DNA from 2 places in the Verrucosispora sp. SN26_14.1 genome. Region 1 is predicted to be linked to the other one. Evidence: predicted binding sites of a transcription regulator. Region 1 holds the regulator's gene; the other holds the start of a gene.
The links. The regulator HrcA, encoded in region 1, represses chaperone genes, less so after heat shock. The targets are predictions, from matches to a motif close to GGTTNGCACNCTCNNNNNGAGNGTGCNAACC.
Positions count from the first base shown of each region.

Region 1 (7,459 bases):
AGCGGGGCGACCTCGATGGTGCCCGCCGCCATCAGCTTCGGGATGGTCTCCGGGTCCAGCATGTCGTGCAGCGCGTCGTAGAGCGGGCGCAGGTAGGGGTCGATCTTCTCGTTGAGCGTGCCGGGCAGGAAGCCCAGCCGCTCCCCCGCCTCGACCGCCGGTCGGGTCAGGATGATCCGGTTGACCTGCTTGGCCTGCAACGCCTGGACCGCCTTCGCCATGGCGAGGTAGGTCTTGCCGGTGCCGGCCGGGCCGATGCCGAAGACGATGGTGTGCGCGTCGATCGCGTCGACGTAGCGCTTCTGCCCGAGCGTCTTGGGGCGGATGGTCCGCCCGCGCCGGGACAGGATGTTGAGCGTCAGGACCTCTGCGGGCCGCTCCGCGCCGCCCTGTTCGAGCATGCCGACGGTACGCCGGACGGCGTCTGTGGTCAGGATCTCGCCTTTCTCGATCAGTTCGAGGAGTTCGCTGAAGATCCGCTCGGCGAGGGCGTTGTCGGCGGGAGCACCGGTGATCGTGATCTCGTTGCCGCGTACGTGCACGTCACTGTTCACGGAGCGCTCGACCAGTCGCAGGATCTCGTCACCCGCGCCGAGGAGGTTGACCATGATCTTCGAGTCGGGGACCGTGATCTTGGTCTGCACCCGGGGCAGGTCGGGAGGTGGGGTGCCGGTCATAGGTCGGGCCGAGGGGCCCTGCGCCACCTGCTCTCGATCTCGGCGCCGGGCCTGCTGCCACGGCGTGCGGACGTTGACTCCATCGTATCGTTTCCCCGCCGGGGACACGCCGCCCATTTACCTCGGGGCGGCCGGTCGCGACCCTCTGGTGCGCCTGCCCACTCCGGCGCGGACCGGTGACCGCAACGGGATCCGACGACTGGTGCACAAGTAGACAAAAGAGTCAGCCGTCGGCCCGGAAGTCGTACCCGTCGAAGGTCTCCTGCCGTCGGGTGAACCGGTAGGTCGCCCAGTGCATCCGGACCACCTCGCCGGCGGAGTCCCGGGTCAGCCGGAGCAGTTCGCCTACCTCCCGGCCGGAGACCGTCCGGAACACGTCCGGCTGCTCCGGCACCGGTGCGAAGACCGCCGGCGGCCTCTCCGTCGGGTCACCGGCACCCCGCGCTTGCAGGGCACCGTCGTGCCAGCCGAAGACGTACTCGAAACCCTCGCCCCACCAGCGGCCGAGCAGCCCTCGCAGGTGCTCCGGGGCCGGCGTGCCCGGCCGCCACGGCACGATGTCGGCCGGGTCGTGCTCGACCGCGGCGGCGAGCAGCCGGTGCGGCAGTTCCAGCAGGTCCACGGCGGCACCGGAGGAACCCAGCACGGCGGCGCCGAACGCGGCGGGCGCCCCCTCGCCGCCCCGCCGGCCGTACACCCCGGCCAGGAACCCGGGCATCGCCCCGTCGTGCCCGACGTGCACCACCCGCTGTCCCTGCGGCACCAGGATCAGGCCCAGGCCGAAGCCACCGGACCACGTCGTCTCGTCGGTGACCGTCACCGGCCAGCGCATCTCCTCCAGCGTGGCCGGCGCGAGCACCCCGCCGGTCGGGTCCAGCGCCCCCGGGTCGGCCAGGAACGCGGCCCACCGGGCCATGTCACCGGCGGTGCTCCACAGCTGCGCGGCCGGCCCGACCGCGCCGAAGTCGGTCGGCGGCTCCGGGCGCGCCTCGTCGGAGTACGCGTCCACCAGGAACCCGGTCGCCGCGCGGGGCCCCGGGTCGGCGGTGGTCGCGGTCAGCCCCAGCGGAGTGAGCACCCGCTCGGTCAGCACCTCGGCCCAGGTCCCGCCCCGCACCCGGCCGACCAGCCGGCCCAGCAGCGCCATGCCCAGGTTCGAGTAGTGGTAGCGGCGACCCGGCGGCAGCACCCGCTCCGCCCGGGCCAGCTCGGCGACCAGCCGGTCGGCGTCCGGCGCCCGCAACGTGTCCCAGACGTCGCCGTACGGCTCCCGTTGCAGGCCGGCGGTGTGCGACAGCAACCGGCGCACGGTCAGCTCGCCGTGCGCCGGCAGGTCCAGGTGCCGGTCCAGCGGGTCGTCGAGGTCGAGCAGGCCGTCGTCGCGGCACTGGAGGGTGAGCACGGCGGTGAACGTCTTGGTCACCGACCCGATCCGGAACCGGGTGTCCTCGTCCAGCGCGGTGTCGTTGCCGGTGCCGCCGACCACGCACGTCCACAGCGGGCGGTCCGCCCGGTGCACCGCCGCCGCCACGGCCGGCACCCGTCCCCGCGCCTGGACCTCCCGGACCAACCGGTCGAGTCGACCGGTGGCGGCTGTGGTCACGCCACGCTCCGGGCCAGCATCGGCCCGAGCGGCGCACCACCCAACAGGTGCGCGTGCACGTGGAAGACCTCCTGACCGCCGTACGCCCCGGTGTTGAACATCAGCCGGAAGCCGTCCCCGAGCAGCCCCTCGTCCTCGGCCACCGCGGCGGCCGTGGCCAGCACCTCACCGGCCAGCACCGGATCGCCGGCGGCCAGGGTGGCCACGTCGGCGTAGTGCTCCTTGGGGATGACGAGGACGTGCACCGGCGCCTTCGGGTCGATGTCGCGGAAGGCGAGCGTGGTGGGGGTCTCGCGGACCATGGTGGCCGGGATCTCCCCGGCGACGATCCGGCAGAACAGGCAGTCAGGAGTACTCACCGGGGCAGTGTAAGGAAGGGCCCCCTACTAACGCCTCGTGTATAGGAAGGGTCCCTTCCTTACATCTGGGCGGGTGCGGCAGGATGGCGCGCATGTCGGGGCGGGCGGTACTGGTCACGGGTGGGTCACGCGGCATCGGACGGGCGGTGGTCACGGCGTTCGCCGCCTCCGGCGACCGGGTGGCGATCCACCACCGCGACTCGGCAGACCTGGCCGAGGCGTTGCGGGCCGCGCTTCCCGGCGACGGCCATCTGGTGGTCCGCGCCGACCTGGCCGACCCCGACGCGGTACGGGCGATGGTGGACGAGGCGGCGGAACGACTCGGCGGGCTCGACGTACTCGTCAACAACGCCGGGGTGTTCGGCCCGGCCGATCCACCGCACCCGGTCTTCGAGAGCAGCTACGAGCAGTGGCAGAGACGGTGGCGCGAGATTCTCGACACCAACCTGCTCGGTGCCGCCAACGCCGCCTGGTGCGCGGCCCAGCACATGCGCTCGGGCGGCGGGCGCATCGTCAACGTATCGTCGCGCGGCGCGTTCCGGGGCGAGCCTGCCAACCCGGCGTACGGGGCCAGCAAGGCCGGGCTCAACGCGATGGCCCAGTCGCTTGCGGTGGCCCTGGCGCCGTACGGCATCGCGGTCGCCACGGTCGCGCCCGGTTTCGTGGCGACCGACATGACCAACGAGCACCTGAAGTCGCCGCGCGGCGACGCGGTCCGGGCACAGAGCCCGTTCGACCGGGTGGCCCGCCCCGAGGAGATCGCGGCGGCGGTGCACTGGTTGGCCAGCCCCGAGGCGGAGTGGGCCTCCGGCACCATCGTGGACCTTAACGGCGCCTCCTACCTGCGCACCTAGAGATCCCCGGCCGGAGAGCGCCGCGTCCGGCCGCAAACCGTTGCGTCCGTTGAAGCAGAGCAAAGGGGCCGAGGTGCATTACCCCGACCCGGCCACGACCCGTCGGGCAGGGCGTACCGGCCTCGCCGCGCGGGCGTGGCCGGTGACGGTCACCAGCGCAGCAGTCGGGTGGCGAGCACGGCCAGCGCGGCCACCCCGGCCGTGGAGGTACGCAGCACCGACGGGCCGAGCCGGACCGGACGCGCGCCGGCCTCCTGGAAGGCCGCCAGCTCGGCCGGAGTGATGCCGCCTTCCGGGCCGACCACCAGCACGATCTCGCCCCGGTCGGGCAACTCGACGGTGGTCAGCCGGTCGCTCGCCTCCTCGTGCAGCACATAGCCGGCGGCGGCACCGGCGATCCGGCGGGCCACCGACGTGCCGGACTCATCCGGGGCACCGGCGACCACCGGCAGCCACGCCCGACGGGCCTGCTTCGCCGCCTCCCGGGCGGTCGCCACCCACTTGGCCCGGGCCCGGACGCCTCGTTCGCCGCGCCACTGCACCACCGAGCGGGACGCCGCCCAGGGGACGATCTCGTCCACGCCCGTCTCGGTCATCGCCTGCACGGCCAGCTCACCCCGGTCGCCCTTGGCGATGCCCTGCACCACCACCAGTCGCGGGTGCGCCGCGTCGACGTACCCGCGAGCGGTGATGTCCAGGTCGAGGGTGCCCCGGCCGACGGCGGTGACCACCGCCTCGGCGGTGCCGCCCCGACCGTCGGCGAGCAGCAGCTCCTCGCCGACCCGGAGCCGCTGCACGGTGGCCGCGTGGTGGCCCTCCGGCCCGTCGAGCACCGTCGAGTCGGTGGTGGGCAGCGACTCGACCAGGAAGAGCGGAGCGGACACCTCAGGCGTGGCCGTTGAAGGCGTCGCGCATCCGGGAGAAGAACCCGCCCTGCTTGCTGAGCTCGGCGACCTCCTCGCCCCGGGTCACCGCGAACTCCCGCAACATCCGCTCCTGGTCGGCGTCGAGCTTGGTCGGGGTACGCACGTCGAGGTGGACGTAGAGGTCGCCCCGACCGGCACCGCGCAGGTGCGGTACGCCCCGGGCCCGTAGCCGCAGCGTGCTGCCCGGCTGGGTGCCCGGCTTCACGTCGACCGGCTCCTCGCTGTCCAGCGTCTTGATGGTCAGCCGGGTGCCGAGCGCGGCGGCGGTCATCGGCACGGTGACCCGGCAGTGCAGGTCGTCGCCCTTGCGGGAGAAGACGTCGTGCGGCCGCTCGTGGATCTCCACGTAGAGATCACCGGCGGTGCCGCCACCCGGGCCGACCTCACCCTGCTGCGCCAGGCGGATCCGCATCCCGTCCTCGACGCCGGCCGGGATCTTCACGGTCAGCGAGCGGCGGGTGCGGACCCGGCCGTCACCGGCGCAGGTGGGGCAGGGGTGCGGGATGGTCGTGCCGTAGCCCTGGCAGACCGTGCACGGCCGGGCGGAGACCACCTGGCCGAGGAAGGTGCGCTGCACCGACTGCACCTCGCCCCGGCCACCGCACGCCTCGCAGGTGGCCAGGTGGGTGCCGGCGGCGGTACCGGCCCCGGTGCAGGTGGTGCAGAGCACGGCGGTGTCGACCGTGATCGGTGCCTCGACCCCGAAGGCGGTCTCCTGCAGGTCCAGTTCGAGCCGCAGGATCGCGTCGGCCCCGGGCCGGGTACGCGGTCGCGGGCCACGCCCGGCGCCGGTGGCCCCGCCGAAGAAGGCGTCCATGATGTCCTGGAAGCCGACGAAGGGTCCGGCGCCACCGGGGCCCCCCGGCCCACCGGCACCGCCGCCGCCCGGGGCGAGCGGGTCGCCACCGAGGTCGACGATCTGCCGTTTCCGGTCGTCGGACAACACCTCGTACGCGGCGTTGATGTCCTTGAACTTCTCCTGGGCCTCCGGGTCCGGATTCACGTCCGGGTGGAACTGGCGCGCCAGCTTGCGGTAGGCGCGCTTGATCTCGTCGTCGGAGGCCCCTCGGCTCACGCCGAGAATGCCGTAGTAGTCCCTGGCCACTGGGTTCCGTGTCCTCGTGTTCGTCTCGCGTTACGCCGGTCGGTGGCGGCAGCCTGCCGTCGGCCCTGACTGGTCAGTTCTGGGCCAGCAGCTCGCCCACGTAGCGTGCCACGGCCCTCACCGTGGCGATTGTTCCGGGGTAGTCCATCCGGGTCGGACCCAGCACGCCCATCCCCCCGACGATGGTCGCGCCCGGGCCGTATCCGGTGCTGACCACGGACGCCGCCCGCAGGTTGTCGATCTGGTTCTCGTCGCCGATGCGGACCCGCAGCGTGCTCGGCTCGACCTCGCCGATGAGCTTGAGCAGCACCACCTCCTCCTCGAGCGCCTCGAGGATGGGGCGCAGCGACCCCTGGAAGTCGAGCAGGCCGCCCCGGGCCAGGTTGGCGGTGCCGGCCAGGGCGAGCCGCTCCTCGTGGCGTTCGACGAGGGTCTCCAGCAGGACGGTGGAGAGCGTGGTCATGGCCGCCCGCAGGTGCGGCGCACACTCGTCGATGAGTGTCTGCACCAGCGGTGGCGTGTCGGACAGGCGGGTGCCGACCAGCTTCTCGTTGACGAGTCGGCGCAGGTCCAGGACGTCGTCGGCGGGGACCGGCGCGGGCAGTTCGACCAGCCGCTGCTCGACCCGGCCGGTGTCGGCGATCATCACCAGCGTCAGCCGGGTGGTGGAGATCGGCACGAGTTCCAGGTGCCGGACGGTGGAGCGGGCCAGGCTCGGGTACTGCACCACGGCGACCTGACGGGTGAGTTGCGCGAGCAGGCGTACGGTGCGGTGCACCACGTCGTCGAGGTCCACCGCGCCGACGAGGAACCGTTCGATCGCCCGCCGTTCGGCGGGGCTGAGCGGCTTGACCCGACTGAGCCGGTCGACGAAGAGGCGGTAGCCGCGGTCGGTGGGCACCCGCCCGGCACTGGTGTGCGGCTGGCGGATGTAGCCCTCCTCCTCCAGCACGGCCATGTCGTTGCGGACCGTGGCGGGGGACACACCGAGTTGGTGCCGTTCGACGAGGGCCTTGCTGCCGACCGGCTCCTGGGTGGCGACGTAGTCCTCGACGATCGCCCGGAGCACGGCGAGTTTCCGGTCGTCGAGACCCATCCTCCCCACCTCCTGTCGCAGGTCAGCCCGGAGCGCCCGGAGTGCCAGAGGAACACTCTGGCACTCGACTGTAGCGAGTGCCAGTCTACGTCGGCGTTCCCGTGCCCGCGATGATCAAGACTTCCCGGATGTCCGGAAACCGATCGGCGGGTTGACACTCCCCGGTGTCGCTATGGTGCGCCGTTGCCGCTGGCACCTACCGTGACCACATGACTGAACCACCTCGTCCTCCAGGATCCGGCGACGACCCCACGTCCCCACTGTCGGGCTCGTCGGGCCAGCCCGGCTATCCCCCGCCCGGCGGCTACCCGCCGCCCGGCGGTTATCCCCCGCCGGGTGAGTACCCCCCGCCGGGCGGCGCGCCCGGTGTCGGGTACCCGACGGGCGGTTACGGTCCCCCCGGCGGCGGCTACGCCAGCAACGAGGACAAGACCTGGACCCTGATCGCCCACTTCGGCGGCCCGCTCGGGGTGGTCGTGGGCGGCGGTCTGCTGGGCTGGGTCGCGCCGCTGATCGCGATGATGACCCGGGGGCAGCAGAGCCCGGTGGTCCGGGCGCACTCGGTGGCCGCCCTGAACTTCCAGCTCACCTGGGCCATCGCCGGGCTGCTCAGCTGGGTGCTCACCGCGATCACCTGCGGGCTGCTGTTCTTCGTGCCGTTCCTGGTCTGGATCGTGCCGGTGATCTTCGGGATCATCGCCGGGGTCAAGGCCAACGAGGGCGCCCTCTACCGGTACCCGATGACCTACGCCTTCGTGAAGCGCTGATCTCGGCTTCGTGAGGCCCTGACCTCGGGGACGGCGGTCAGGGCAGCAGGTCCCGCACCACGGCGTCGGCGA
Region 1 covers NZ_SISL01000157.1:47-7,505, reverse strand. The annotation lists gene EYA84_RS15705 (PhoH family protein) at 1-677, opposite strand, end outside; gene EYA84_RS15700 (serine hydrolase) at 901-2,280, opposite strand; gene EYA84_RS15695 (histidine triad nucleotide-binding protein) at 2,277-2,639, opposite strand; gene EYA84_RS15690 (SDR family NAD(P)-dependent oxidoreductase) at 2,732-3,493, shown strand; gene EYA84_RS15685 (16S rRNA (uracil(1498)-N(3))-methyltransferase) at 3,643-4,377, opposite strand; gene dnaJ (molecular chaperone DnaJ) at 4,379-5,524, opposite strand; gene hrcA (heat-inducible transcriptional repressor HrcA) at 5,598-6,620, opposite strand; gene EYA84_RS15670 (DUF4870 domain-containing protein) at 6,830-7,387, shown strand.

Region 2 (14,618 bases), on a different contig from region 1:
CGTCGAGCAGCGGCGAGGCGGTCCTCTTCGCCAAGCTCTACGTGGTCGACCCGGAGGGGGCGGCCACCCTGCCCAGCGGACTCATCGCGCCGATCCGGCTCAGCGGTCTGCCGGCCACCGTCGACGCCGCCGCGCCGGTCACCGTGACCCTGCCGGCGATCGTGCACCGGGTGGAGGCCGGGCACCGGCTCCGGCTGGTGGTGGCCACCTCGGACCAGGCCTACACGACCCCGATCGAGCCGGCCGTGTACACGGTCGCGGTCGGTGACACACCGGTCAGCCTGCCGACGGTCGACAGCGACCCGATCCCCACCGAGGCGGCGCTCTGGCGCTGGGTGCTGGTCGGGCTGATCGCCGCGATCGTGATCGGGCTCGTCGTGCTCGTGGCCGTGCTGCGCCTGCGGCACCGCCGCCAGGACACCTCGATCCATCCCGAGTACGCGGACACCCCGTTGGCCGTGCGCCACTTGCGCAAGGAGTACGCCGACGGCTTCGTGGCAGTCTCCGAGGTGGACTTCGAGGTGCACCCCGGTCAGGTGGTCGGCCTGCTCGGGCCCAACGGCGCCGGCAAGACCACCACCCTGCGGGTGCTGATGGGGCTGACCCAGCCGACCGCCGGGGAGATCTACGTCTTCGGGCACCGGCTGGTGCCGGGCTCGCCGGTGCTCTCCCGGATCGGCGCTCTCGTCGAGGGGCCCGGATTCCTGCCGCACCTCTCCGGCCTGGAGAACCTCAGGGCGTACTGGCGGGCGACCGGACGGCCGGAGGCCGACGCACACTTCGAGCAGGCGCTGGAGATCGCCGGTCTGGGCTCGTCGGTGCACCGGCGGGTCCGCAAGTACAGCCACGGGATGCGGCAACGGTTGGCCATCGCCCAGGCCATGCTCGGCCTGCCCGAGCTGCTGGTGCTCGACGAGCCGACCGACGGGCTGGACCCGCCACAGATCGCCGAGATGCGCCGGGTGCTTCAGCGGTACGCCACCGACGGGCGCGCGGTGCTGGTCTCCAGTCACCTGCTCGCCGAGGTGGAGCAGACCTGCACCCACGCCGTGGTGGTCAACAAGGGCCGGATCGTGGCCTCCGGGCCGGTGGAGGACATCGTCGGTGACTCGCCCAGCGTGCTGTTCGAGGTGAGCGACCCGACCGCGGCCCGGGACGTGCTCAACGACCTCGGTGGCGTACGGGTGCTGGACGACGCCGACGGGCACCTGGTGGTGGACACCAACGGCACCGCGCGCAGCGAGGTGGTCGCCGAGTTGGTACGGGCCGGTATCGGAGTGGACCGGGTGGTGCCCCGGCGCCGCCTGGAGGACGCGTTCCTCGCCCTGGTGGGCGAGAACTCTCGGGGAAGCGGGGACCGGTGATGGCGGGATCGACCGTGCAGCCGACGCGGGAGGAGTCCGGGGTGGCTCCGTCGGGTGCCGCCGCCGGCTACCGGCCGTCGAGGACGTTGCCGTTCGGCGCCGAGTTCCGCCGTCAGGCGGCGCGGCGGCGTACCCAGTTGGCGCTCGGCTTCATGGTGCTGCTGCCGTTGATCATCCTGATCGCCTTCCAGTTCGACTCGGGTGACGACGACAGCGGCCGGGGCGAGTTCGGCAGCCTCGTCTCGTTCGCCACCTCCGGCGGACTGAACTTCACCCTGTTCACCATCTTCGTCTCCGCCTCGTTCCTGCTGGTCGTGGTGGTGGCGCTGTTCTGCGGCGACACGGTGGCCAGCGAGGCGAGCTGGGGCAGCCTGCGTTACCTGTTGGCGGTGCCGGTGCCCCGGGCCCGGCTGTTGACGGTGAAGCTGCTGGTGGCGCTCGCCTACTCGGCGTTCGCGCTGGTGCTGCTCGCCGGTACGGCCCTGCTGATCGGCACCCTGCGGTACGGCTGGTCGCCGCTGCGCAGCACGGTCGCCGCACAGCTCGAACCCGGCGAGGGTTTGCTCCGCCTGCTCGCGGTGCTCGGCTACCTGGCGGTCGTCCTGCTGGTCGTCGCCGGTCTGGCGTTCCTGCTCTCGGTGGTCACCGATGCCGCGCTGGGCGCGGTGGGTGGTGCGGTGCTGCTGTGGATCCTCTCCAGCATCCTGGACCAGATCACCGCGCTCGGCGCGATCCGGTCGTTCCTGCCGACCCACTACAGCACCGCCTGGCTGGGGTTGCTCTCCACGCCGGTGCAGACCGACGACATCGTCCGGGGCGCCGTCTCGGCGATCTGCTACGCCACCCTCTTCTGGGGGCTCGCCTTCTGGCGCTTCACCCGCAAGGACATCACCAGCTGAGTGCGGCGTCGACGCCGTCGTCCGCCGACTCGGTGGGCGTCGGCGTCGGGCCCGTCCGCTTCTTCCAGGCGCTGACTCCGATCCGGTCGGTGTTGCCGAGGTCAATCGGCCCCTCCATGTCGAGTTCCTGCCCCGGCTGCCCCTTGGCCGCCGCGATCTCCACCCGCGCGGCGTCGGTGGCGACCACGGTCGGATCGTCGACCAGGTTGCGCCAGATCACGGCCGCTCCGGCCGTGGCGCCCGGTGCCAGCACCAGCGGCCGGGGTGGGTCGTCGAAGCCCGAGGCGATCCCGGCCGCCCCCTCGACCACCCGGACGGTGATCGGTGCCCCCTCGCCGTCGAACAGACGCAGCGCCGGATAGCCGCGCAGCTTGTACGGGCGGTCGCCGCAGTTGACCAGCTCCACGCCCATCGCCCGGAGCCCCATGGCCGCGCTGACGCCGAGGTAGCGGATCCGTACCCCCGATTCGGGGCAGACCTCCGGCGCGTCCGGGCCGGCCGTGGTCGGGCTCGTGGCCGGGTCGGCCTGCTCCGTCGGTCCGTCACCCGGGACGTTGCCGGACGCGTCGGTCGGTGCGCAGCCGGCGAGCAGCGCGACGGCGGTCAGCAGCGCGACGAGCCGAGGACGCCGGTAGGCCCGGCCTCCGTCGCCGCGTCTCGTGGTCGTATCCGGCATCGATCCCCCGTGGATTTCTCGCATCGGCCCATCGTCGCATCACGGTCCTCGATCGTTCGGCGGGCAGTCGGGGTGGCGAGGTGGGCGCTTCGGGACGGCTTTCCGGTCGGTCGGGGACCGCCCCGCGTACCGGCTGGTGGGACGACGGTGGCCGCTTCCGGACCCGGGTGGGCGCGCGGCCCCGGATCGGATGACCGCGACTTGTTGCCGTCAGATGTCCAGGGTGTACAGGGAGTCGTTACGGAGGGTGATCGAAATGATCTTCGCCGAAGGGGGTTCCCTCGGGAGTTCCAGTCGCTACCATCGATGTGGGAGCGTTCCCAAAGGAAGAGATTGCATCGACAAATATTTATCAGTCCCGCATTCTGGTTGCCCTCGTCCATCCACAATGGAGGTTCCGGAATGCGTACTGACCGGTTCGGCGGGCCGGCCCTGTCCCTGTTCCGCATGGTCATCGGCCTGCTGTTTCTCTGCCACGGGTTGTCGTCTCTGTTCGGCGTCTTCGGCGGTGCCCGGGGGAGCGGTGAACCCGTCCCGCTCGGCACCTGGCCGGGCTGGTGGGCCGCGCTGATCCAGGCCGTCTGCGGTGCCCTCGTGCTCCTCGGTCTCTTCACCCGACCGGCGGCACTGGTGGCGTCGGGCTCGATGGCCTACGCCTACTTCGTCGTCCACCAGCCCGAGGCGCTGCTGCCGCTACGCAACCACGGCGAGCTGTCGGTGCTGTTCTGCTGGTCGTTCCTGCTGATCGCGGTGCTCGGCCCGGGTAGCTGGGCGCTGGACAACCTGCTGCGCCAGCGCAACGGTGCCGCACTGGACCTGAAGGCGGCCGAACGCAGGTCCGTACCGGCCTGACCCGGCCGGTGCGGTGACCGACCGACGCTCGTGCGCGACCCTGGACCAGGTCAACCCGGCGCTGCCGGGGCTGCCCGATCCAGGGTCGACGCGCTTGCGCGGGTGGTGGCGGCGGTGAGGAATCGCTCACAGGCTGAGATCGAACGCTGACGAGCGCGGCGGGATTGCCTAGACTCGGCGGCACAACTGAATACCTCATCCAGAGGGGCTGAGGGATACGGCCCGAAGACGCCCCGGCAACCACCCCGCGCGCTCATCGCTGAGCGTCCCGTGGGGCAGGTGCCAATTCCGTCCCCGCCGCAGGGTGCGATGTGGGGGAAGATGAGAGGACTCGGACATGACGTCGACGCTCGCCCCTACCGGGATCGACACCACCGCCAGCCCCGCCCGCGCCCTGGTCTGCCGCGCCTGTTCCGCCCGCTACCCGTTGGCCGCGCAGCACGCCTGTTACGAGTGTTTCGGCCCGCTGGAGGTCGACTACGACCCGGCGGCCCTCGCCACCGTGACCCGTGAGCAGATCGAGGCGGGCCCGCAGAACATCTGGCGCTACGCGGCGCTGCTCCCCGCCGGCCAGGACCCGGCCACCCGGGTCACCCTGGACCCCGGTTTCACGCCGCTGGTCGCCGCCGACCAGCTCGCCGCCGAGCTGGGCATCACCGGCCCGCTCTGGATCAAGGACGACAGCGCCAACCCCACCCACTCGTTCAAGGACCGGGTCGTCTCGGTCGCGCTGACCGCCGCCCGGGCGCTCGGCTTCGCCCGGTTCGCCTGCGCCTCCACCGGCAACCTGGCCAACTCCGTCGCCGCCCACGCGGCCCGCGCCGGCACCCCGTCGGTGGTGTTCATCCCCAGCGACCTGGAGCAGGGCAAGGTCGTGACCACCGCCGTCTACGGCGGCGAGCTGGTCGCCATCGACGGTTCGTACGACGACGTGAACCGGCTCTGCGGCGAGCTGGTGGAGACCGACGAGTTCGAGGACACCGCCTTCGTCAACGTCAACGTCCGGCCGTACTACGCGGAGGGCTCCAAGACGCTCGGCTACGAGGTCGCCGAGCAGCTCGGCTGGCGGATCCCGGCCCAGGTGGTCATCCCGATGGCCTCCGGTGAGCTGCTCACCAAGGTCGACAAGGCGTTCAGCGAACTGGTCGAGATCGGCCTGGTCGAGGCGCCGGCCGGCGGGTGGAAGGTCTTCGGCGCCCAGTCGGCCGGATGCAACCCGATCGCCACCGCCCTGCACGGCGGCGGTGACACCATCACCCCGGTCAAGCCGACCGGGATCGCCAAGTCGCTCAACATCGGCGACCCGGCGGCCGGCCTGTACGCCCTGGAGGCGGTACGCCGGACCGGCGGCTGGATGGACTACGCCGACGACGACGAGATCCGTGCCGCCGTGCGGCTGCTGGCGCGTACCACCGGGGTCTTCGCCGAGACGGCGGGCGGGGTGACCGTCGCGGTGCTGCGCAAGCTGGTCGAGTCCGGAAAGCTGGACCCGACCGCGGAGACGGTGGTCTACAACACCGGTGAGGGGCTCAAGACGCTCGACGCGGTCGCGGGCGAGGTCGGGCCGACCCACCGGATCAAGCCGTCGCTGCGGGCCGCCCGCGACGCCGGCCTGCTCGGCTGAGACACACCGCGAGCCCGTCGCCCGAGTGGCATGGTGCACGCCGACCGATCCGCCGGGTAACGGGCTTTTAGCGGTGAGTGCGGAAAACACGCCGTCGAGTACTTGACGGCAGGAACCGGGCGGCGCAAGATGCTTCGTGCGGGAGGGCGTTTCGCCGTAGACTTTCAGTCTTTACGACCCAGCGCCGGAGGCGTTGTGCGATCGTCCCTCCCGACCAAGCTTTCCGAAGGGGCCGGCGAATAATCGCTGGCCCCTTCGTCGGTCGTCCCGCAGGCTGCGGAGATGGCCATCACCATCACCTCCTTCGGTCCCGACGACGAGTCGGCCATCGAACAGGCGTACCGGATCGGTGCCGACTACACCGCGACCGACCTGCCGGACTACCCCCCGTTCAGCCGGCAGCGGTTCACCTCGCTGTTCCACCAGCCGATGCCGGGCACCGAGACCCTCGCCCTGCTGGCCCACGCCGACGGCACCCCGGCCGGCTACCTGCTGCTCGACCTGCCGCAACTCGACAACACCGAGAACGCCTCCGGCGAGTTGGTCGTGCACCCGGACCATCGCAGCCGGGGGGTCGGTCGGGCGCTGTTCGAGCGCGGCCTGCGCGTACTGCGCGAGCGCGGGCGGAAACGGGTCAGTGCGTTGAGCCGGGCGCACCTGCGCGACGATCCCGACCACCCCGCCCCGGCCGCCCGGTTCGCCGCCACCGTCGGCGCGGTCGACGCCCTGGCCGACGTACGACGGCGACTGCACGTCGCCGAACTGGACCAGGCCGCCCTGGACGCGCTGCTGGCCGACGCACGATCCCGGGCAACCGGCTACGAGGTGCTGTTCTGGCGCGGGGGTACGCCGGACGATCTGATCGCCGACGTCGCGTACCTGGACGGGCGGCTGCTGGCCGACGCGCCCATGGGTGACCTGGCATGGGAGCCCGAGCAGGTCGACGCGGAGCGGGTACGCGGCACCGAGCGGGCGCTCGAAGCGCGCGGCAAGCGGCGCTACCACGCGGGCGTACGGCATCAGGAGTCCGGTCGGCTGGTCGCCTGGACCCTGCTCGACATGTCACCGACCGCCGACTGGCACGCCTTCCAACAGATCACCATCGTCGACCCGGAGCACCGGGGCCGCCGCCTCGGCCTGCTCACGAAGATCGAGAACCTTCGTCACCTGCTCGCCCACGAACCCGCGATCCAGGTGATCGACACCTTCAACGCGGACAGCAACGATCACATGATCACGATCAACGAGCAGCTCGGTTTCCGGGTGATGGATCGCTGGAGCAACTGGCAACTCGACGTCTGAGCTGTGACACGCCCCTACTGATCGCGGGGCTTCCTGTTGCATGATGGCGGGCATGACGGAGACCCCGCACCCCCTGTACGACAGGCACGCCGAGACCCTCGACCGCGCGCTGACCGCGATCACGGAGCGCGGGTACTGGTCCGCCTACCCGGAATCACCCAGCCCCCGGGTGTACGGCGAGACCGCAGCCGCCGACGGCAAGGCCGCATTCGAGGCGTACCTGGGTGGAGACTTCCCGCTCGACCAGTCGGGCGACGGCGACCAGGTCGCCACCGAGACCAGCCCCTTCGGCGTCCCGCTGGACGTCCGCTACCCGCACGCCACCGCCGAACAGCTCGTCGCCGCCGCGTCCACGGCGCTGCCCGCGTGGCGGGACGCCGGGCCGCAGGCGCGGGTCGGGGTCTGCCTGGAGATCCTCGACCGGCTGCACAAGAACGTCTTCGAACTGGCCAACGCGGTGCAGTTCACCAGCGGACAGGCATTCGTGATGGCCTTCCAGGCCGGCGGCGCGCACGCGCTCGACCGGGCGCTGGAGGCCGTCGCCTACGCGTACGCGGAGATGACCCGGCATCCGGGGACCGCCGCCTGGGAGAAGGCCGCCGGTAAGGGCGACCCGCTGCGGATGACCAAGACGTTCCATGTGGTGCCGCGAGGAGTCGCCCTGGTCATCGGCTGCAACACGTTCCCGACCTGGAACTCCTACCCGGGCTTGTTCGCGTCGCTGGTCACCGGCAACCCGGTGGTCGTCAAGCCGCACCCGCGCGCCGTGCTCCCGCTGGCCGTGACGGTGCGCTACGCCCGGCAGGTGCTCGCCGAGGCCGGTTTCGACCCGAACCTGGTCCTGCTCGCCCCGGAGGCGCCCGGCGAGAAGCTGGCCTCGACCCTGGCCCTGCACCCGGCCGTCAAGATCGTGGACTTCACCGGTTCCACCGAGTACGGCGACTGGCTGGAGGCCAACGCCCGCCAGGCGGCGGTCTACACCGAGAAGGCCGGACTCAACACGGTGGTGGTCGACTCCACCGACGACTTCGCCGGCATGTGCCGCAACCTCGGGTTCACCCTGACGCTCTACAGCGGCCAGATGTGCACCACCTCGCAGAACATCCTCATTCCCCGCGACGGCATCGACACCGACCAGGGACACAAGAGCTTCGACGAGGTGGCCGCCGGGATCGCCGCCGCCGTCGGCAAGCTCACCGCCGACCCGGCGCGTGGGGTCGAGCTGACCGGCGCCATCGTCAACGACGGCGTCCTGGACCGCCTCGACGAGGTCACCAAGGTCGGTACGCCGGTGCTGGAGTCGCGTACCGTCACGCACCCGTCGTTCCCGGACGCGGTGGTCCGTACGCCCACCGTCGTCAAGCTGGACGCCGGCGACACCGCGACCTACTCGCGGGAGTGGTTCGGACCCATCTCCTTCGCCATCGCCACCGACTCCACCACGCACAGCCTGGACATCCTCCGGGCGACCGTGGGGGAGAAGGGCGCGCTCACGGCAGCCGTCTACTCCACCGACGAGGCGGTGCTGGACGCCGCCGAGAACGCCGCGATCGAGGTCGGAGTGCACCTGTCCGGCAACCTCACCGGAGGCGTCTTCGTGAACCAGTCGGCGGCGTTCTCCGACTTCCACGGCAGCGGGGCGAACGCGGCGGCCAACTCGGCCCTCACCGACGGGGCGTACGTCGCCAACCGTTTCCGCATCGTGCAGAGTCGGCGGCACGCCTAGGTCTGCTGCTCACGGTGGGGGGGGCGGGTCTTCTCACGGTGGGGGTTCCGGGGCAGCCTGACCCGCTCCGGGCGGTCAGGCTTGATCCCTGCGCGGGTCAGGCTGCCCCGGAACCCTGCTGGGTCACCGTTGGAGCATGAGCTGAGTTGAGCTTGGGCGGTGCGGTGCGGTGCGGTGCGGAGGCGGACGGTGGGCGGCGGTACTGCGCCTTGCCGCCTTTGCTCTGCTTCACTCCACGCAATACTTTCGGGAGAACGCACCGGTTCTGGTCAATTGTCATAGCTTTGCCAGTGCGGCATTTGCCAGGAGGAACGAATCGCCCTGTTCGTTGCGTGGGTTGAAGCAGAGCAAAGGCGGCGCGGGAGACCTGGCACCCGCCGCATCCGCCGGACACCCTGGCCAGCCCGCGACCGTCGCTACCGAGCAGGGCGAGGGGAGTGGGTCGGTCCGATCCGAGGGCAGGCCCACCCGATCAGCCGGACCACGTCGGGTTTCCGGGCAGCCCACCCTGCGGCGGGATCAAGCCTGACCGCCCGGAGCAGGGTGGGCTGCCCGGAAATCCCCACCCCGCCCCCACTACGCCCGGCGGCGCATCTGGAGTTCGCGGAGGGCGGGGACGGTCGGGTGCGGCACCCGTACGCCGGTGTCGGCGAAGCCGATCCGCTGGTAGGCGCGGTAGGCACGGTCGTTGCCCACCACGACTTCGAGCATCAGCTCCTGCCGCCCGCACTCCCGTGACCAGGCGCCGACCGCGTCGATCAGGGATGCGAGCAGGCCCGTGCCGCGCCACGTCGGGGTGACGTAGACCGCGTAGACCACGGTGACCGCGAGTTCCGTGGGATGGGCGACGCCACCTGCGTGCCCGACCAGTCGGCCACCGGGGTCCGCCACGAACTGGGCGGTGTGGGTGCCGGCCGAGACCTGGGCGACGCGGGCAGCGTACTCGGCGTGCGGGCGGGCGGCGGCCTCCGCGATCGTCTCCAGGAAGGCCAGCGGGGCGTCGGCGAGCATCTCCAGACGGAGGGCCCGCATCCGGGCGGCGTCCGCCGGCTCGACCCGACGGACGTCCGCCCGCAGGGTGCTGGTCTCGTCGATGGCGCTGGTCATGTCGGCATGCTTACCACAATGACGTACGGCGATGCCGTCAGTCGGAATATGCCCGATTTGTGGTCGTGCGCGGTCGTCACGCCTCGTGTACCGTGCGATTTCGGTCACCGTTTTTCGGGGTCGTCGCGGATCGCTGAAACCGGTGGTCTCCGGGTGTTCGGCGTGCCGGTGCCCGGAGTTGTGGTACGCCGCGCAGAGTGAGGACAACACCGTGGCACAGGGCACCGTGAAGTGGTTCAACGCCGAGAAGGGTTACGGCTTCATCGCCGTCGACGGCGGGCAGGACGTCTTCGTTCACTTCTCCGCGATCGAGATGGACGGCTACAAGGCGCTGGACGACGGCCAGCGGGTGGAGTTCGAGATCGGCCAGGGCCAGAAGGGCCCGCAGGCCGAGCGGGTACGCGCCATCTGAGTCACCCGCCGCGTCCACCTCGCCGGCTGATCCTCGGGTGGGGTTATGGGATCGTGGCCGGTGCAGGGCAGCGGCGCCGGGGCCGACCAGGGAAGATCATGGGCCGATCCAGCCATCGCTGAGGAGCGTCCATGTCCGACCAGCCGCCCCCGGCGGGTCCGTCCTCGTCCCCCGACGAGCCGGCCCGGCCTTCGCCGGCGAACGAGCCGACCCCGCCGGCGAACGAGCCCGATCGGGGTGACGGGCGGCCACCGGTCGACCCGACCGCCCCCTATCCAAGCCAGCCCTATCCAAGCCAGCCCTACCCGGGCCAGCCATATCCGACGTCGCCCTACGGTGGGTACCCGCAACCGGGGTACGGCCTCGACCCGGCCAGCCCGTTGGTGAATCCGCCCGGTGCCGGTGTAGGTGGTTGGTACGCGCGCTGTGTCGGCGCGCTCCGCCGGGGCTGGTCGCTCCTGCTGCCGATCGTCCTGCTGACCCAGGTGCTGCCGGCGGTGGTGCTGGCGGTGCTCGCGCTGGTGATCGACCCCACCGCGCGCTGGGAGGAGCAGCTCGCCGACGACAGCAGCGCGTTGCCCTCCGGATTCTGGGCCGACAGCCTCGTGTGGGTGGGCAGCCTCTTCGGGGCGGGTCTGATCGCGAGCCTGGTGCAGTGTGTGGGCTGGGCGGCCGGGACCTGGGTGATCGCCCGGCAGGCGGCCGGTGCGCCGGTCGACCTGGGCGCGGCCATGCGCTACGGGGTCCGGCGGGCGCTCGGGCTCTGGGGGTGGACCCTGCTGTTCGGCATGATCGTGCTGTTCGGCCTCTGCCTCTGCTTCCTGCCCGGCATCTACGCGGTGTTCGCGCTGGCCATGGTCGGCCCGGTCTACCTGTTCGAGCGGGACAACCCGATCGGCCGCTCGCACCAGATGCTGCGGCAGCGCCTGGGCCTGCTGCTCGGCCGGTTGGCGCTGGTGATCGGCGCGGTGATCGCCGTGTCGTTGGTCGCGGCTGCGATCGAGCAGGTGGGCCTGCTGCTGATCGGCACCGGCCCGATGGAGACCCGGACTGTGACGGCGGGCACGGTCGTGGTGACGGTGCTGGCGGCGCTGCTCACCCTGCCGGGCCAGCTTGCCCAGTTGGTCGGGCTGGTCGTCACGTACGCCGAGCAGCGGGGACACGAGGGGCCGGTGAACGACGCCCAACTGGCCCATGAACTCGGCTGATCACGGCGGTCGTGCTTGCACTCGGCAGGGCAGAGTGCTAAACAAGTCATTGGCACTCGCATGGCGTGAGTGCCAGTTGGTCGGGACGGTGGGGCCACCGTCGCACCCGGGGGATCACCTCGGGCGGGGCAGTGGCCGGTCGTCGCGGGCTATCCGGCCCGGCCGAGGAGACGTCGCCGTCGCCAGGTGGCGACGTCCCAAGGTGCGTACACCAGACGGCCCGTCCGGGGCACACCCCGGCTGGTCCGTGAGTGTCCAGGAGGACAACGCCGTATGGCCAAGATGATCGCGTTCGACGAAGAGGCTCGCCGCGGCCTCGAGCGGGGCATGAACCAGCTCGCCGACGCCGTGAAGGTGACCCTCGGCCCCAAGGGCCGCAACGTCGTGCTCGAGAAGAAGTGGGGTGCCCCCACCATCACCAACGATGGTGTGAGCATCGCCAAGGAGATCGAGCTCGAGGACCCGTACGAGAAGATCGGCGCCGAGCTGGTCAAGGAGGTCGCCAAGAAGACCGACGACGTCGCCGGTGACGGCACGACGACGGCGACCGTCCTGGCCCAGGCTCTCGTTCGCGAGGGTCTGCGCAACGTGGCTGCCGGCGCCAACCCGATGGCCCTGAAGCGTGGCATCGAGTCCGCCGTGGCCAGCGTCTCGGAGGAGCTGCTGAAGCTCGCCAAGGACGTCGAGACCAAGGAGCAGATCGCCTCCACCGCCTCCATCTCCGCCGGTGACAACACCGTCGGTGAGATCATCGCCGAGGCGATGGACAAGGTGGGCAAGGAAGGCGTCATCACCGTCGAGGAGAGCAACACCTTCGGGCTGGAGCTGGAGCTCACCGAGGGTATGCGCTTCGACAAGGGCTACATCTCGGCCTACTTCATGACCGACCCGGAGCGTATGGAGGCCGTCTTCGACGACCCGTACATCCTGATCGCCAACAGCAAGATCTCGTCGGTCAAGGACCTGCTCCCGATCCTGGAGAAGGTCATGCAGGGCGGCAAGCCGCTGCTGATCATCGCCGAGGACCTGGAGGGCGAGGCCCTGGCCACCCTGGTGGTCAACAAGGTCCGGGGCACCTTCAAGTCGGTCGCCGTCAAGGCGCCGGGCTTCGGTGACCGCCGCAAGGCCATGCTGACCGACATCGCCATCCTCACCGGTGGTCAGGTCATCAGCGAGGAGGTCGGCCTCAAGCTGGACGCCGCCGGTCTCGACATGCTGGGCCGCGCCCGCAAGGTCGTGGTGACCAAGGACGAGACCACCATCGTCGACGGTGCCGGTGACGCCGAGCAGATCCAGGGCCGGGTGAACCAGATCCGGGCCGAGATCGACAAGAGCGACTCCGACTACGACCGGGAGAAGCTGCAGGAGCGCCTGGCCAAGCTGGCCGGCGGTGTTGCGGTGATCAAGGTCGGCGCGGCCACCGAGGTCGAGCTCAAGGAGCGCAAGCACCGCATCGAGGACGCCGTCCGCAACGCCAAGGCCGCCGTCGAGGAGGGCATCGTCCCGGGTGGTGGTGTCGCGCTGGTGCAGGCCGGCAAGACCGCCTTCGACAAGCTGGACCTGGCCGGCGACGAGGCGACCGGCGCGCAGATCGTCAAGATCGCGCTGGACGCCCCGCTGCGGCAGATCGCCGTCAACGCCGGCCTGGAGGGTGGCGTCGTCGTCGAGCGCGTCCGCAACCTCGACGCCGGTCACGGCCTGAACGCCGCGTCGGGTGAGTACGTGGACCTGCTGGCCGCGGGCATCATCGACCCGGCCAAGGTGACCCGCTCGGCGCTGCAGAACGCCGCGTCGATCGCCGCGCTGTTCCTCACCACCGAGGCCGTCGTGGCGGACAAGCCGGAGAAGACCCCGGCTGCCCCGGCTGGTCCGGGTGGCGGGGACATGGACTTCTGAGTCCAGCTCCACACGCCGGAAAGGGCGGGCCGCGTCAGCGGTCCGCCCTTTTCCTATGTCGGTAGCGGCCGCTCGTCGCGCCGCTGCTGCGCCCGGTCGTACGGTGGGCGGTGCGGTGCCGGTTCGTCGACCAGGATGAGCGGCTCCTCGGGTGGTTCGGCTGCCCCGGTCATCTCCGCCAACTGCTCGGCGTCGCCGTAGTCCAGCCGGTCGATCGGCAGTTGGGCCGGGAGTTCGGGAACCGCGACCAAGGGCACCGCCAGGGTGTCCCGGGTCTGCTCGTCATCCGTGGTCATGGCTGCCTCCTCTACGCAAAACCGTAGGGGGCGTCGATGACCGGGGAGGGTGAACGGTGGTATCGGCGCCTATGCGCCGGTTGACTCGTTCGGGCTGCCGAGCGCCCTGCGGTACAGGAAGAAGACCCGCTCGATCCGGGCACCCGCGCTGCGCGAGTAGAAGGGCACCGGACCGACCCAGCCGATCTGCGCGAACTCGATGCCGGCCGTCCGCTGGTCCCGCAGGCAGCGCCGCAGCAGGACGCCGCCGATGCCGGACCCCTCGGCAGCGGGGACGGTGCCCATCGGCCCGAACCAGCTCGGCCGGGACGATCCGTACGCGGCGAAGCCGAGCAGCTCGCCGTCGCGCTCGGCCAGATGGCAGCCGGCGTCGGGGCGACCCACCGAACCGGCCAGCTCGCCGTCCCACGCCCCGCCGAAGGTGGTACGGGCGAAGGTGGTGAGCGCCGGCAGGTCGCTCGGCTCGGCCCGGCGTACCGTCACGCCCTGCCCGGCCAGCCGGGCCTCGGCCGCCTCGGTGGCGCGCAGCGCCGGTGACGAGTCGGACGACAGGTCGGCGGTCATGTTCCACGCGGTGCGGTCCTGGCGGTAGCCGAGGGCGAGCGCGAGACAGATCGCCGGGGTGTAGCGGACGTCGATGCCGGGCCAGCCGTAGTACGGCGGGTTGCCGGCGAGCACCATCTCGACCGCGCCCGACTCGGCCAGCGCCCGTTCGGCGTGCCCGAGCAGGGCCCGGGCCACGCCCTGACGGCGTACCCGCGGGTGCACGGCCAGCAGGTCGACGTGCCCCGCCTCGCCGGAGTGCGATCCGATCAGGACCCCGACCAGGTCGTCACCCCGGTACGCGCCGAACACCCGCACCGGCCGGTCGGCGGCGGCCCGGTGCCAGAGCGTCGCCACGAGCGGTTCCGCCTCGGCCGCGTCCTCCGGCAGGTCGAGCGCCCGGCGACAGAGCTCGACCACCTCGGCGGCCCGCTCGACGGTCAACTCGGCGATGGTGGTCGCGTCCATGGCAGCCGACCCTAGATCACATCGAGTCCGGTGTCAGTCCGTGGTCCGGCGTCAGTCCCGGGCGGCCTCGACGGCGGCGTACGCGTCGACCAGCCCGGCACCGGCCACGTTCGCCGTACCGCCGCAGTTGCCGGAGCCGGTCGGGGCGTCGATCGGGGTGGCCGTCTCGCGCAGGATCCGCCGGGTCCGGTCCAGGTCACCGACGAGGTCCGGGTTGGCCGACCACATCAACGCCACCACGCCGG
Region 2 covers NZ_SISL01000093.1:1,610-16,227, reverse strand. The annotation lists partial or broken gene EYA84_RS11660 (ATP-binding cassette domain-containing protein) at 1-1,364, shown strand, start outside; gene EYA84_RS11655 (ABC transporter permease) at 1,364-2,263, shown strand; gene EYA84_RS11650 (DUF4232 domain-containing protein) at 2,253-2,939, opposite strand; gene EYA84_RS11645 (DoxX family protein) at 3,342-3,791, shown strand; SAM riboswitch class I at 3,984-4,119, shown strand; gene thrC (threonine synthase) at 4,129-5,415, shown strand; gene EYA84_RS11635 (GNAT family N-acetyltransferase) at 5,698-6,717, shown strand; gene paaN (phenylacetic acid degradation protein PaaN) at 6,770-8,443, shown strand; gene EYA84_RS11625 (GNAT family N-acetyltransferase) at 9,020-9,550, opposite strand; gene EYA84_RS11620 (cold-shock protein) at 9,762-9,962, shown strand; gene EYA84_RS11615 (hypothetical protein) at 10,094-11,170, shown strand; gene groL (chaperonin GroEL) at 11,444-13,066, shown strand; gene EYA84_RS11605 (hypothetical protein) at 13,120-13,362, opposite strand; gene EYA84_RS11600 (GNAT family N-acetyltransferase) at 13,432-14,373, opposite strand; partial or broken gene EYA84_RS11595 (S8 family serine peptidase) at 14,425-14,618, opposite strand, start outside.
Region 2: the regulator HrcA is predicted to act here: its motif matches at 11,218-11,248, upstream of groL (chaperonin GroEL).